Regions from separate parts of the Neorhizobium petrolearium genome, predicted to be linked through region 1. Evidence: riboswitches for the same ligand, from Rfam matches in the RefSeq annotation. Region 1 holds a riboswitch; the other holds the start of a gene.
What was found. Region 1 has a riboswitch for S-adenosylmethionine ahead of QEO92_RS00585 (O-succinylhomoserine sulfhydrylase). Riboswitches for the same ligand answer to the same signal wherever they lie in the genome.
Positions count from the first base shown of each region.

Region 2: linked by a shared signal. The riboswitch ahead of metA (homoserine O-acetyltransferase MetA) and the one ahead of QEO92_RS00585 (O-succinylhomoserine sulfhydrylase) in region 1 are both predicted to bind S-adenosylmethionine.

Region 1 covers NZ_CP123000.1:114,910-122,037, forward strand. Annotated here, with positions in the region: gene argF (ornithine carbamoyltransferase) at 1-862, shown strand, start outside; gene QEO92_RS00570 (Hsp33 family molecular chaperone) at 1,039-2,028, shown strand; gene QEO92_RS00575 (tannase/feruloyl esterase family alpha/beta hydrolase) at 2,065-3,639, opposite strand; gene apaG (Co2+/Mg2+ efflux protein ApaG) at 3,756-4,148, opposite strand; gene QEO92_RS00585 (O-succinylhomoserine sulfhydrylase) at 4,466-5,650, opposite strand; SAM riboswitch at 5,697-5,775, opposite strand; gene QEO92_RS00590 (2'-deoxycytidine 5'-triphosphate deaminase) at 5,847-6,941, shown strand; tRNA gene QEO92_RS00595 (tRNA-Gly) at 6,998-7,071, shown strand.
Region 2 covers NZ_CP123000.1:4,488,762-4,495,889, forward strand. Annotated here, with positions in the region: gene QEO92_RS21830 (xanthine dehydrogenase family protein molybdopterin-binding subunit) at 1-1,597, shown strand, start outside; gene QEO92_RS21835 (cytochrome c family protein) at 1,611-2,264, shown strand; tRNA gene QEO92_RS21840 (tRNA-Gly) at 2,458-2,532, shown strand; gene QEO92_RS21845 (aldose epimerase family protein) at 2,832-3,854, opposite strand; gene QEO92_RS21850 (vWA domain-containing protein) at 3,935-5,116, opposite strand; gene metA (homoserine O-acetyltransferase MetA) at 5,123-6,061, opposite strand; SAM riboswitch at 6,132-6,209, opposite strand; gene QEO92_RS21860 (AAA family ATPase) at 6,263-7,102, opposite strand.

The DNA.
Region 1 (7,128 bases):
GACGATCCTCGACGATGCCAAGACCCGCAAGCAGGCGACCAAGGCGGGTACGGCGGAAAAGCCGCTTGCCGGCAAGATGCTGGCGATGATCTTCGAAAAGCCTTCGACGCGCACCCGCGTTTCCTTCGATGTCGGCATGCGCCAGCTCGGCGGCGAGACGCTCTTTCTTTCCGGCACGGAAATGCAGCTCGGTCGCGCCGAGACGATCGGCGACACGGCAAAAGTCCTCTCCCGCTATGTCGATGCGATCATGATCCGCACCACCGATCATTCGCGCCTTATGGAGATGGCCGAACATGCGACCGTGCCGGTCATCAACGGCCTGACGGACGACACCCATCCCTGCCAGATCATGGCCGACCTGATGACCTTCGAGGAGCATCGTGGTCCGGTGAAGGGCAAGACCTTCGCCTGGACGGGCGACGGCAACAACGTCCTGCATTCTTTCGTGGAAGGCGCGGCCCGTTTCGGCTATCGCATGAATATGGCGGTGCCGATGGGTTCCGAACCGCATGACAAGTTCCTGAACTGGGCGCGCGACAATGGCGGCGATATCATGCTCTGCCACGATGCCGAACGCGCGGTCGCCGGCGCCGATCTCGTCGTCACGGACACCTGGGTTTCCATGAACCAGGAGCACAAGGCGCGGGGCCACAACATCTTCCAGCCCTACCAGGTCAACGGCGCGCTGATGAAACGGGCGGACAAGGACGCGCTCTTCATGCACTGCCTGCCCGCTCATCGCGGCGAGGAAGTCACCGACGAGGTGATCGATGGTCCGCAGTCGGTCGTTTTCGACGAGGCGGAAAACCGCCTGCATGCCCAGAAGTCCATTCTCGCCTGGTGCTTTGGCGCTGTCTGAGCCTCGTTGCGCGCAGTCTTGATTTTCAATGAAGCCGGTCCCATCTACCGGCTGTCAATCGCGCCGCGTTTTTAAGAAGCGGCGTTTCAACATACATCGTCACGTCTTTTCCTCCAGCCAGCGGTTCCGCTCGGGCTGGCGCTTGTGTAAGACTGTTGGCGCGAAGGAGTGAAGTCATGGCGGAAGCGACTGTGGTACTGAACGATCTCGATTTTGCCGGAGATGACCGCGTCGTTCCCTTCCAGGTGGAAGGCTTGGACGTACGTGGACGGGCGGTTCAGCTTGGGCCGTTGCTCAACGCCATTCTCGGCCGCCATGAATATCCGGCGCCGGTTGCGCGTTTGCTTGCCGAGGCGATCGTGCTGACCGCGCTGCTCGGCACCTCGTTGAAATTCGATGGCAAGTTCACCGTCCAGACCAAAGGCGACGGTCCGGTCGACTTGCTGGTCGCTGACTTTTCCACGCCCGATGCTCTGCGCGCCTATGCCCGCTATGACGAAGAGGCGCTTGCCGAGGCCATCGAGGAAGATCGGACCTCTCCGCCCGATCTCCTGGGCAACGGCGTACTTGCCTTCACCATCGATCAGGGCAGGGGCATGCAGCCCTATCAGGGCATCGTGCCGCTCGACGGTTCCTCGCTCGAGGAAATTGCCGACGTCTATTTCCGCCAGTCGGAGCAGATTCCGACCACGGTTCGTCTGGGTGTTGCCGAGCTTTTCGACCGTGATGCCGAGGGCAGGCCGCGCCACAACTGGCGGGCTGGCGGATTGGTCGCCCAGTTCCTGCCGCAGGCGCCGGAACGCATGCGCCAGCCGGACCTGCATGGCGGTGACGGCGACGAGCGCGAGCTCGATTTCACGGAGGACGATGCCTGGACGGAAGCGCGTACCTTGGTGGAGACGATCGACACGGACGAGCTGACGGACCCGCAGGTCCCGATCGAGCGGCTGCTGTTCCGGCTGTTCCACGAGCGCGGGGTGAGGGTCTACGAACCGCAGACCGTCTATGACCGCTGCAGTTGTTCGCGCGAGAAGATCAAGAGCGTGCTGAACGGCTTTACCGCCGAGGAGATCGAGGCGAGCCAGGAAGATGGCCATATCGCCGTCACCTGCGAGTTCTGCTCGACCACGTATCGCTACGAAGCGGCCGAATTCGCCGAGGCTTGAAGTCGAAGGCGGGAGTTTCCTCCCGCCTTTTTCGTCTCATGGCATCTTGCACTGGAAGTTGGTGCCGTCCTTGAGGTCGCCGCTGCCGGAATATTTTGCGACCTGCGGATAGGGGCAGAGCGGCCGTGTCATGGCAGGCTTGCCGTCCTTCACCTGAGCGGCCTGTATCACCTCCGGCGGCTTGCCGTTTTCCACCCAATCCATCAGCGGCGTAAAGGCGTCAAAGACGTCCGTGCCGTAGCCCATGCTACAGTGGTACATGCCGGGTACCATGAAGAGGCGGTAGAATTCCGCAGTCCGCTCGGCGCCCATCTGCTTGCGGACGGATTCGTAGTAATTGACGCCCATCATCGGGTTGAGCGCCGGGTCGGACCAGCCGAAATAGGTGATCATCCGCCCGCCGCGCTTTTCGAATTCGCTGAGGTCGGGATTGGTCGCATCGACGATCTCCCGGATCATGCCGATCTTCGGATATTCCGTGTCGAAGTCGAAGGTCTTCCAGTCGATCGCCTTGCCGGAGGCGGGCAGCATGGCCATGTTTTTTACGAAGGTTTCTCCATAGGCGAGCTGCCGGCTCGGGCCCTCTTCGGAGACCATCCACATGTCCCAGCCGCTGGTGCCGGAGGCATCGACGCCCTCGGTTCCGTGTTGCACGCCGGGAAATATCGTCTCGCCCTTGATCCTCACGCCGCCGGCCAATGTCTTCAGCGTTTCCACCTGCGCATTGGTGAAGCAGTCGGAACCACCGGCCTCGCAGGTCTTCAGGTCCTTGGCAGGATCGAAATTGCATTGACGCGGGTCGGCGATCAGCCCGTCCTCGGCGCCGTCTATCCCATCGCATTTGTCCATCACGGCCTTGGCCAGCACGGGAAGCTGCGCCTTGCTGATCGGCGCCTTGATGAGCGCCCGGGCGTTCCAGACACCCCATATCTGCGTGTTGGTGAGGTCGAGGACGGGCGCACCGGCCAGGATGCCGTCGAAATCGCCGGGATAACGCTGCGCGGAAATCAGCCCCTGGCGCCCGCCTGTCGAGCAGCCATCCCAGTAGGAGAAGGAAGGGTGCCGGTCGTAATAGCGTGCGGCGATCGCCTTCGCCGTCTCGACCGTCACATGCACGGCACGTGAACCGTAGTCGATCAGGAGATCGAGATCCTGAGCGAAATCGCCGAGCTTGTAGGTGGCTGCGTCATGTCCGGTATTCTGCTGGACTGTCAGGAAACCTCGCGAAAGTTCGGCATCGCGCGTGGCGATGCGTGATGGCGCGGCGAGATTCTCGCCCGCATAACCGCCATTGCCGAACATGTAGAGCCGCCGGTTCCAGTTGTCGGGCAGGGTGATCTCGAAGCGGATCTGCGGTCGGATATATCCGGTCACCTGGCAATGGCCCGGCAGGGTGCCGGCCATTGCCACATGCGTGGCCTTCAGCATGGTTACGTCGGCGAGGGATTGGCCGTTCAGCATCCCGCAGGCGATCTGCGGCGAGACGGTGGCGGCCGAAAAATCCGGCCTGTCCTTCATGTCGATGAAGCTGCTCTTGTTCTGCGCCAGCGCGGGTGTGAAGGCCGCCAACGTCAGAAGGGCGCAGGACGCCAGCAGAAGAGGACGTGTCATCAAGGCTCCTCCCAAAGACCGTTTTGACGGCCTGAGAATGCCGGAGGAGGAAAGGAGCAACAAATAGAAAAAACGGCACAACCCATAACCTCGGGGTTGTCGCCGCGGCTGCGGGTTCAGTTGAGTACGCGCAGGAGGCCGGGCGAATCCAGAGAGAAGGCGGGGATGGTCACTTCGAAGGTTTCGCCCTCGTCTGTCTGCATGTCGTAGTGGCCGAACATCATGCCGGACGGCGTGTCGAGCGGGCAGCCCGAGGAATATTCGTAGGAATCGCCGGGTTTCAGCCGTGGCTGTTCGCCCACCACGCCGGGACCGTCGACCTCGTCCACCACACCGTTCTGATCGGTGATGTGCCAGTAACGATGGACCAGCCTCACGGAAATCGGCGAATGATTCTCGATGACGATGCGGTAACCCCAGACGTAGCGGCTTTCCTCCGGATTGGATTGCTCCTCCAGGTAGTAGGGTTCGACAGCGACTTCGATATCTCGTGTCCGGGCGCGATACATGCGGCACCTCAACAATGCTCACTTGCGTTTCTGATTTCGAAGTTCGTCATACTTCGCAGCAACTTTGGAGCGAACTTCCGAATCCAAAGAACATGAGCAGCTTTATAATTCCAGCGTGGTTTCGGATTGGAAGTTCGCCGCAGCGCTTGCCGCGAACAATACTGCGAATTTCAATCCACCACACTGGCCGATATTGTACAGGGCTGCTGAAACGTCAAGAATTCTCACGGTTTGAACAACGGAGTGTGAGCGTTTCTTGAAATTAGGGATAACTGATATGGTGAATCCGGCAGAACCGGATTCACCATGCCGGATTGTTAGGCCGTAACTTCGGAAAGCGCCTTCGCGAAATCCTCGAGCAGGTCCTCGGTGTCTTCGATGCCAGCGGAAAAGCGTACGGTGCCGGGCGAAATGCCGAGCTCCGCACGGGCCTCGTCCGTCAGGTTCTTGTGCGTCGTCGTGGCCGGATGGGTAATGAGGCTCTTGGAATCGCCCAGATTGTTGGAAATTCTGACGATCTCCAACGCGTTCTGAAGTTTGAAGGCGGCTTCCTTGCCGCCCTTCAGTTCGAAGGCGACGAGCGTCGAGCCGCCCGTCATCTGGCTGGCGATGATATCGGCCTGCGGATGGTCCTTGCGGCCCGGATAGATGACCTGCGCCACCTGGCTCTGCTCGGCCAGGAAATCGGCGATCTTCGAGGCGCTCTCCGTCTGCTGCTTGACGCGCAACGGCAGGGTCTCGATCCCCTTCAAAAGCGTCCAGGCGTTGAACGGCGACATGGCCGGGCCGGTATGGCGGAAATAGTCGTGCAGGTTCTCGTCGATCCAGGCCTTGTCGGACAGCACAACGCCACCGAGGCAGCGGCCCTGGCCGTCGATATGCTTGGTTGCCGAATAGACGACGATATGCGCGCCGAGCTCCAGCGGCTTCTGGAAGAGCGGGGTTGCAAAGACGTTGTCGACCACCACTTTCGCGCCGATCTGGTTGGCAAGCCTGGCGACGCCGGCGATATCGACCACTTCCAGTGTGGGGTTGGTCGGGCTTTCCAAGAAGAAGACCTTGGTCTTCGGAGTGATCGCCTTTTCCCAGTTTTCGAGATGGCGGCCGTCGACCAGCGTGCAGTCGATCCCGTATTTCGGAGCGAGTGTCTCGACCACCCAGCGGCAGGAGCCGAAGAGGGCGCGTGCCGCGACGATATGGTCGCCGGCCTTCAGCTGGCAGAGGATTGCAGCGGTGACGGCGGCCATGCCGGAGGCGGTGGCGCGCGCGTCTTCCGCACCTTCCAGCATGCACATGCGCTTCTCGAACATATCGTTGGTGGGGCTTCCGTAGCGTGCATAGATGAAGCCGTCCGTCTCGCCCTTGAAGCGGGCCTCGGCGGCTTCCGACGTATCGTAGACGAAGCCCTGGGTCAGGAAGATCGCTTCCGAGGTTTCGCCATATTGCGAGCGCAACGTGCCGCCGTGAACGAGCTGGGTTGCCGGGCGCCATGTCTTGGTCATGTTAGTTCCCACCTTCAACAACAAAAAAACCGGCCGCAAAAGCAGACCGGTTTGGCACCCGGTCTTTTTAGCCACTTATTTAACGTGGCTGCAAGCCGACCGGCCAAATCACCACGGGATAAAGCTGCCATACGCCCGCTGCCTTCTTGCGTCAATGGTCTCGATTTGGTTTTGTCACCTGAAATACGGAAGAGACATGATGGCTCGCGAAACAGGCATTCTGGCGGACCGCGCGATTGCGGCGCTTTTCAAAAGTGGACGGCTCACCTCCGAGCGAGAGCTTGACGTCGATCAGATCCAGCCCGCAAGTCTCGACCTGCGCCTGGGCACGAAAGCCTTCCGCGTCCGCGCGAGCTTCATGCCTGGCCCCACGCACCTCGTATCCGACAAGCTCGACCGTCTGAAACTGCATGTGATCGATCTTTCGGAAGGCGCGGTGCTTGAAACCGGCTGCGTCTATATCGTGCCGCTGATGGAAAGGCTCGACCTGCCGGCCAGCATGTCGGCCTCGGCTAACCCGAAGAGCTCGACCGGCCGGCTGGACATTTTTACCCGCGTCATCACCGACTACGCGCAGGAATTCGACAAGATCCCGGCCGGTTATTCCGGCCCGCTCTATCTCGAAATCTCGCCGCGCACCTTCCCGATCGTCGTGCGCCGCGGCTCGCGCCTGTCGCAGATCCGCTTCCGGGTGGGGAATGCCCTGCTCGGCGAGCCGGAGCTACTGCAACTCCACAATGACCAGATTCTCGTCGCCGCCACCAAGCCGAACGTTTCGGGCGGCGGCATCGCGCTGTCGATCGATCTCACTGGCGACAAAGAGGGGCTGATCGGTTATCGCGGCAAGCACCACACGGCGGTGGTCGATGTCGACAAGAAAGCCCAGCACGACATCTTCGATTTCTGGGAGCCGCTCTATAGCCGCGGTCGCACCGAACTGATCCTCGATCCGGATGAATTCTACATCCTCGTCTCGCGAGAGGCCGTGCATGTGCCGCCGCTCTATGCAGCCGAGATGACACCCTTCGACCCGCTGGTCGGCGAATTTCGCGTCCATTATGCCGGCTTCTTCGATCCGGGCTTCGGCCATGAAGCCGCAGGCGGCCGCGGCAGCCGGGCGGTGCTCGAAGTGCGCAGCCATGAAGTGCCCTTCATCCTGGAGGATGGCCAGATCGTCGGACGCCTCGTCTACGAGCATATGCAGGAAAAGCCGGAAGGGCTTTACGGGACGGGTGTCGGTTCGAACTATCAGGCACAAGGCCTGAAGCTCTCCAAACATTTTCGTACATGATCGAAAGCGGGAACGCTTGACACGCAGCCCCATCTGTTGAAAGTCTCAACCCGCAAGCGGGTGTAGCTCAATGGTAGAGCAGCAGCTTCCCAAGCTGAATACGAGGGTTCGATTCCCTTCACCCGCTCCACCTTGATCCTCAGGCACTTCCGGCGAATTCTTGGTTTCAGAACAGACCGTGGTTTTA
Region 2 (7,128 bases), 1.2 Mb from region 1:
GCCGAAGCTCAAGGACCCGAAGGATTTCGTGCTGATCGGCACCGATCTGCCGAAGCTCGACACGCATGGCAAGACGAATGGTTCGGCGATCTTCACGCTCGATATCACCCCGGACAACCTTCTGATCGCGGTGGTCGCCCATCCGGAGCATTTCGGTGCGACGGTGAAGAGCTTCGACGATACCGAAGCCCGCAAGGTGCAGGGCGTCGTCGACGTGAAGCAGGTGCCTCAAGGCGTCGCTGTCTATGCGGAAAACACCTTCGCCGCCTTGAAGGGCCGCGATGCGCTGAGCATCGAATGGGATCTCTCCAAGGCCGAGACCCGCTCCTCGGAGGAACTGTCCGCCGACTATGTCAAGCTCTTCGGCGAGAAGGGGCTTGAAGCAGCCGGCAAAGGCAATGTGGAGGAAGCCTTCAACGCATCGGGTCTGCAGACGGTGGAAGCCGAGATCGTCTTCCCCTTCCTGGCGCACGCACCGATGGAACCGCTGGACGCGGTCTTCATCAAGGCGGATGACGGCTCGGTGGATATCTACAACGGCGCGCAGTTCCCGGGCATGGACCAGGCGACGGCCGCCCAAATTCTCGGACTCGACGAATCGAAAGTGCGGGTCAACACCCAGCTCGCCGGCGGCAGCTTCGGCCGCAGGGCGCAGTTTGGCTCGCCCTATATGCAGGAAGCAGCGTCGGTTTACGCCGCCAGCGACCGCAGTCGTTCCTTGAAGCATATGTGGACCCGCGAGGACGACATTCGCGGCGGCTTCTATCGCCCGATGTATGCTCACAGGATGCGCGGCGCGATCAATGCCGATGGCGAGATCATGGCCTGGGAACAGGTGATCGTCGGTCAGTCGATCATGGGCAAGGCCGATCTCGATCAGACATCGGTCGAAGGCGCTTCGAACCTGCCCTATGCGATCCCCAACCTGAAGGTAACCTCGCACAACGTTCCGCTCGCCGTGCCGCCGCTCTGGTGGCGTTCGGTCGGCCACACGCATACGGGCTTTGCGGTCGAGACTTTCGTGGACGAACTCTTCGAGAAGATCGGCAGGGATCCCGTCGAAGGGCGACTTGCCCTCCTGAAAGAGGAACCTCGCCACGCGGGTGTGCTCCGGAAGGCTGCCGAGATGGCGAACTGGGGCGGACAAGTGCCGAAAGGCCGCGCTCGCGGCGTCGCGGTGGTCGAAAGCTTCAGCACCTATGTGGGTCAGGTCGTCGAAGTCTCGGTCGGGACCGATGGCGCTCCGCATGTCCATAAGGTCTGGTGTGCGGTCGATTGCGGAGTGGCCGTCAACCCGAACGTCATCAAGGCACAGATGGAGGGTGGCATCGGCTACGGCCTCGGGGCAGTCCTCTTCGATGCGGTGACCCTCGGCAAGGGCGGCAAGATTATCCAGTCGAACTTCCACGACTACCGGTCCATCCGGATCAACGAGATGCCGGACGTGGAGGTGGAGATCATCAAGTCGACCGAGAAGCCGAGCGGCGTCGGCGAACCCGGCGTGCCGCCCGTCGGCCCGGCGGTTGCCAATGCCTGGCGGCGCCTCACGGGAGCACCTGTCAGAAAGCTCCCGATCGTCAATATCGTTTCGGCTTGAGGATCAACGCCCGATGAATTGGAAACTCGCATTCACCGGCGTTGCCGCCGCCTGTCTTTTCGTGGGTGTCGGCACGGTGCTGTCACCCGTCTCGGTGGCGCAGGACGCCCAGGCCGATGCCAGGACGCTGAAGCCAGCCGCCTCCTTCCAGTCGATCGCCAACGAGCAGGAACGCTCGGTGGCGCTCTTCCAGGAAGCGGGCAAGGTCATCCAGCACCCGCGCTGCGTAAACTGTCATCCTGCCACCGACCGGCCGCTGCAGGGCGCGTCGATGCGCCCGCATCAACCGCCGGTCTTACGCGGCGACGGCGGGATGGGTCTGCCCGGCATGCAGTGCACGACCTGCCACGGCGCCGAGAATATTCCGGTCGTGGGCCAGGCAGACACGATCAAGAGCATCCCGGGCAATCCTGCCTGGCACCTTGCGCCGATCGAGATGGCCTGGGAAGGCAAGACGCTGGGCCAGATCTGTCAGCAGATCAAGGATCCGGCACGCAATGGCGAGATGACCATGGACGAACTGGTCGAGCACATGGCGCATGACGAACTCGTCGGCTGGGGCTGGGCACCCGGCGCCGGCCGCGAACCGGTGCCGGGCACGCAGGCTGAATTCGGCGAGCTCATCGATGCCTGGGTGAAAACCGGCGCGGCCTGTCCCGCCTCCTGAGGCACAAAGCGGCCGCCGGTTCACGTGCGGAACCGGCGGTTTGTCAGGAGTTTGGGCGGATCGTAATTTTTCTTGCCGCCAATCGTCATTTCCCTGTTGCATTTGAAAAAAGTCTGGGCCATATAGCGCCCGTCGTCGGCAACAGCCGCGACCCACGGTCCAAGCGATCTACCCCGGACCGGTGGCTTGATGAGCGGGTGTAGCTCAGGGGTAGAGCACAACCTTGCCAAGGTTGGGGTCGAGGGTTCGAATCCCTTCGCCCGCTCCAGTTTTTCTCTGTCCATACCGGAGACATAGGTAACAGATCGTCCCTAAGACATGGGTGACAATCTCGTGCCGAACGGATTGTCGATGGTTTGCAAAGTTCGCTGCTCCAAGTCGATATATCCCAGATCATAGTGCATGAAGCCGGAAGCGTCGCTGCTTGAATTCTATAGTGCAGACCCGGCTTGTGCCGCCGACTTTCCTGTCGACGGCCAAAGTCTCATGTCGAAGCGGTTCGACTTCCCATCATCGAATCTATTTCGCACCCCGCCTGCCACATGGGTGAGCCAAGCTTATCCCCGCTCACTGCTTCGAAAAGACATAGTCTGTCTCCTGCCGCAGCACTTCGCCCGGACGCAGCACAACGTTCGGGAAATTCGGATGATTGATCGCGTCCGGCCATACCTGGGTTTCCAGGCAAAACCCGGCAAAGGGGCCGTAACGGCGACCTTCGAGGCCCGGCACCGGGATTTCCTGAAGCTTGAAGGCGGCATAAAATTGCACACCGGGCTCGGTGGTCCGCACTTCCATCGAAACGCCGGAATAGACGCTGCGCGCCAGCGCCACGGAACGCTTCCGTGTCCGTTCCGGCGACAGACAGTAGTTGTGATCGAACAGGACCTGTTTGCCGTCGTCGAACCGCTTCATCGGCCCCATCTCCCGCAGGTCGAAAGGCGTATCGGCGACTGACGTCAGTCTGCCGGTCGGCAACTGCTTCTCATCCACTTCGACCAACTGATCGGCGGCGATCATAATGTCGTGACCAAGGGCGTCTTCACGGCCGTCAAGATTGAAATAGGAGTGCTGGCAGATGTTGGCGAGTGTCGGCTGGTCAGTCGTGGATTCGTAGATCACCGACAGCACGCCGTGGTCCTTGAGCTGATAGGTGGCGGTCACGGTGCAATTGCCGGGATAGCCCGCGCGGCCATCGGGATCGGTGATCTGAAGTACGACCTTGTCAGCCGCGTGATCGACGATCGACCAGTTGCTGCGGCCAAGACCATCCGTACCCCCGTGAAGGTGGCCGATCCCCGGTTGGTTCATTTCAAGCTGGTATTGTCTTCCGTCGAGCGTGAAACGGCCGGCGGAGATGCGGTTTGCGCAACGGCCGGGCGTTGCCCCGAAATACGGCGAATGGATCGGATATGGATCGAAAGCCTCGAACCCCAGCACGAGTGGCGGCCGATGGCCCTCCAGCCTGAGATCCTGGATCACGGCGCCCCATGTAATGATACTCGCGGTCAATCCGCCGCCGGCAATTCTCACGCGATAAACGGGCTCGCCATTTTCCGTCGTGCCGAAGACTTCGAAATTCTGATCCGTCATGACCTTTTCCTCCACCGGACATTTGGCGGCAACCTGCGTGATTTGGCGGCAAGCTGCAATGTCACGGGAAGCAAAATCCGTCAGCGGGCGAGTGTGCGCGTCGCCTGTTCAAGCCCGCCGAGCGTCATTGGAAACATCCGTTCGGTCATGAACTGCCGCATCAACCCGATCGAGGCCGTGTAGCGCCACTGATTTTCGGGCACCGGATTGAGCCAGACGCAGCGGTGGAAATGATCGGTGATACGCCTGATCCAGGCCTCGCCGGGCTCCTGGTTCCAGTGCTCGACGGAACCGCCCGCATGGGTGATCTCATAGGGGCTCATCGAAGCGTCACCGACAAAGATCACCTTGTAGTCCGAACCATAGCTGCGGATGAGATCCAGCGTTGCCATTCGCTCGGCGCGACGGAGGTTCTCCTTCCAAACGCCTTCGTAGAGGCAATTGTGGAAGTAGAAATGCTCCATATGCTTGAACTCTGCCCGCGCGGCGGAAAACAGTTCCTCAACGATGCGGATATGGTCATCCATCGACCCGCCCACATCGAAGAACATCAAAAGCTTCACGGCATTATGCCGCTCCGGCCTTGTCTGCACGTCGAGGTAGCCGTGCTCGGCGGTGGAACGGATCGTGCCGGGCAGGTCGAATTCCTCGGCCGCGCCCTCCCGCACCCAGCGCCGAAGCCGTTTCAGTGCCAGCTTGATATTGCGCGTGCCGAGTTCGACCTTGTCGTCGAAATCCCTGAATTCGCGCCTGTCCCAGACCTTCACTGCACTGCGATGGCGGGATTCGTCCTGCCCGATGCGCACGCCTTCCGGGTTATAGCCATAGGCGCCGAAGGGCGAAGTGCCGCCGGTGCCGATCCATTTCGACCCGCCCTGATGGCGCCCTTTCTGCTCTTCGAGCCGCTGTCGCAGCGTCTCCATCAGCTTTTCGAAACCGCCGAGCGACTGGACGAGTTTCTTCTCTTCCTCGGTCAGGTGTTTTTCGATGAGCTTGCGCAGCCATTCTTCGGGAATGTTCTGGGTATCGAGGCCCGGCTTGCCGGAGACCATCTCCAGGCCGCGAAAATAGGAGGAAAAGACCTGGTCGAATTTATCGATGTGGCGTTCATCCTTCACCAACGCCGTGCGGGCGAGGAAGTAGAAAGCCTCGACGTCGAAATCGGCCAGCCCCTCTTCCATGCCTTCGAGAAGCGCCAGGAATTCCCGGAGCGTTACCGGGACCTTCGCCTCCTTTAGGTGCAGGAAGAAGGGAATGAACATGCTGACCTATTCCGCGCCGGTCTTCTCCGGCTCGCCGATTTTCTCCAGATCGTAGGGCGTCGTCTGGTAGATCTCGTTGATCCAGTTGCCGAAGAGAAGATGCGCATGGCTGCGCCAGCGGTTCAGGGGCGTCAGAGTATCGTCGTTGTGCGGGAAATAGTCATGCGGCAACTTGATGGGGACACCGGCATTCACATCCCGGAAATACTCATCCGCCAGCGAGGTGGAGTCGTATTCCACATGATTGAACATGTAGAGACGCTTTCCCCTTTTCTCATGCACGAGGCAGATGCCCATATCGTCTGATTCCATCAGGATTTCAAGGCTTGGTACCTTTTCGATATCCGCGCGGCGCACCTCCGTCCAGCGCGATACCGGCACCTGGAAGTCATCCGAAAAGCCGTTGAGATAAACGGAGGAGGAAGCAAGATTGCGGTGCCGGTAGACACCGAAGGCCTTCTGCTTCAACTCGTATTTCGGCACGCCGTGAAAATGGTAGATCGCCGCCATCGCACCCCAGCAGACATTCATGGTCGAATGGACATTGGTGGTTGTCCAGTCGAGAATCTTCTCCATCTCGTCCCAGTAGGTGACCTCTTCGTAAGGCAGTGTCTCGATCGGTGCACCGGTGATGATGAAGCCATCGAACTTGCGGTGCTTCACCTCTTCCCATGTTTCGTAGAAAGCCAGCAGATGCTCTTCCGGCGTGTTCTTGGCCCTGTGGTTGCCGATTCGCACCAGCGACAGCTCCACCTGCAGCGGCGTCGCGCCGACGAGACGCGCCATCTGCAGCTCTGTCTTGATCTTGTTGGGCATGAGATTGAGAAGTCCGATCTGGAGCGGACGAATGTCCTGCCGCACCGCCGCAGTTTCGGTCATCACCCGCACGCCCTCGGAAACGAGGGTGCTGAAGGCAGGCAGCGTATCGGGAATCTTGATCGGCATGTCTAAACCCACGAAATAAAAAACCGGCGACGAAAAATCGCAGCCGGCCCGGGGAAGCATGATCTGGGGAAGTCATCTTCTCGCGGCCCTTTAGCGACTTTTTTTACGTGGCTGCAAGCCGGCCGGCCAAATCACCACGAAACTACGGACCTTCAAATACGCCTTGCTATGCCTGTCGTCAATGGGAGCAAAATCTTCCGCTTACCGCTCGCGCCGCGCCATGAAGGCGATCCGCTCGAAAAGATGGACATCCTGCTCGTTCTTGAGCAACGCACCATGCAGCTTCGGCAGCGCGTTCTTCACGTCCCCGCGCAAATCGGCCGGGTCGACATCGTCTGCAACGAGGAGACGTATCCAGTCGAGCGCCTCTGACGTCGACGGCTTCTTCTTGAGCCCCGGCATCTCGCGGATTTCATAGAACTGCATCAATGCGTTGCGCACGAGGGTCTGCTTGATACCCGGATAATGCACCTCGACGATGCGTGACAGCGTCTCGACATCCGGGAAACGAATGTAGTGGAAGAAGCAGCGGCGCAGGAAAGCGTCTGGAAGCTCCTTCTCATTGTTCGAAGTGATGATGACGATGGGCCGGACTCTAGCCTTGACCGTTTTGCCGGTCTCGTAGACGTGAAATTCCATCCGATCGAGTTCCTGCAGAAGGTCGTTCGGGAATTCGATATCCGCCTTGTCGATCTCGTCGATCAGCAGGACGACCTTCCTGTCCGCCGCAAAGGCCTGCCAAAGCTTGCCGCGTCGGATATAATTCGCGACATCGTGGACCCGCTCGTCGCCGAGCTGGCTGTCGCGCAGGCGCGAGACCGCATCATATTCGTAGAGGCCCTGCTGTGCCTTTGTGGTGGACTTGATGTTCCACTCGATGAGATCGAGACCAAGGGCTGCTGCCACCTGCCGGGCAAGTTCAGTCTTGCCGGTACCCGGCTCGCCTTTCACCAGCAGCGGGCGCTCGAGCCGGATCGCGGCATTCACCGCCACCATCAGATCCTTGTCCGCGATATAGTCCGCTGTACCCTGAAACTGCATCCTGATATCCCGATTGAAAAGCGAGC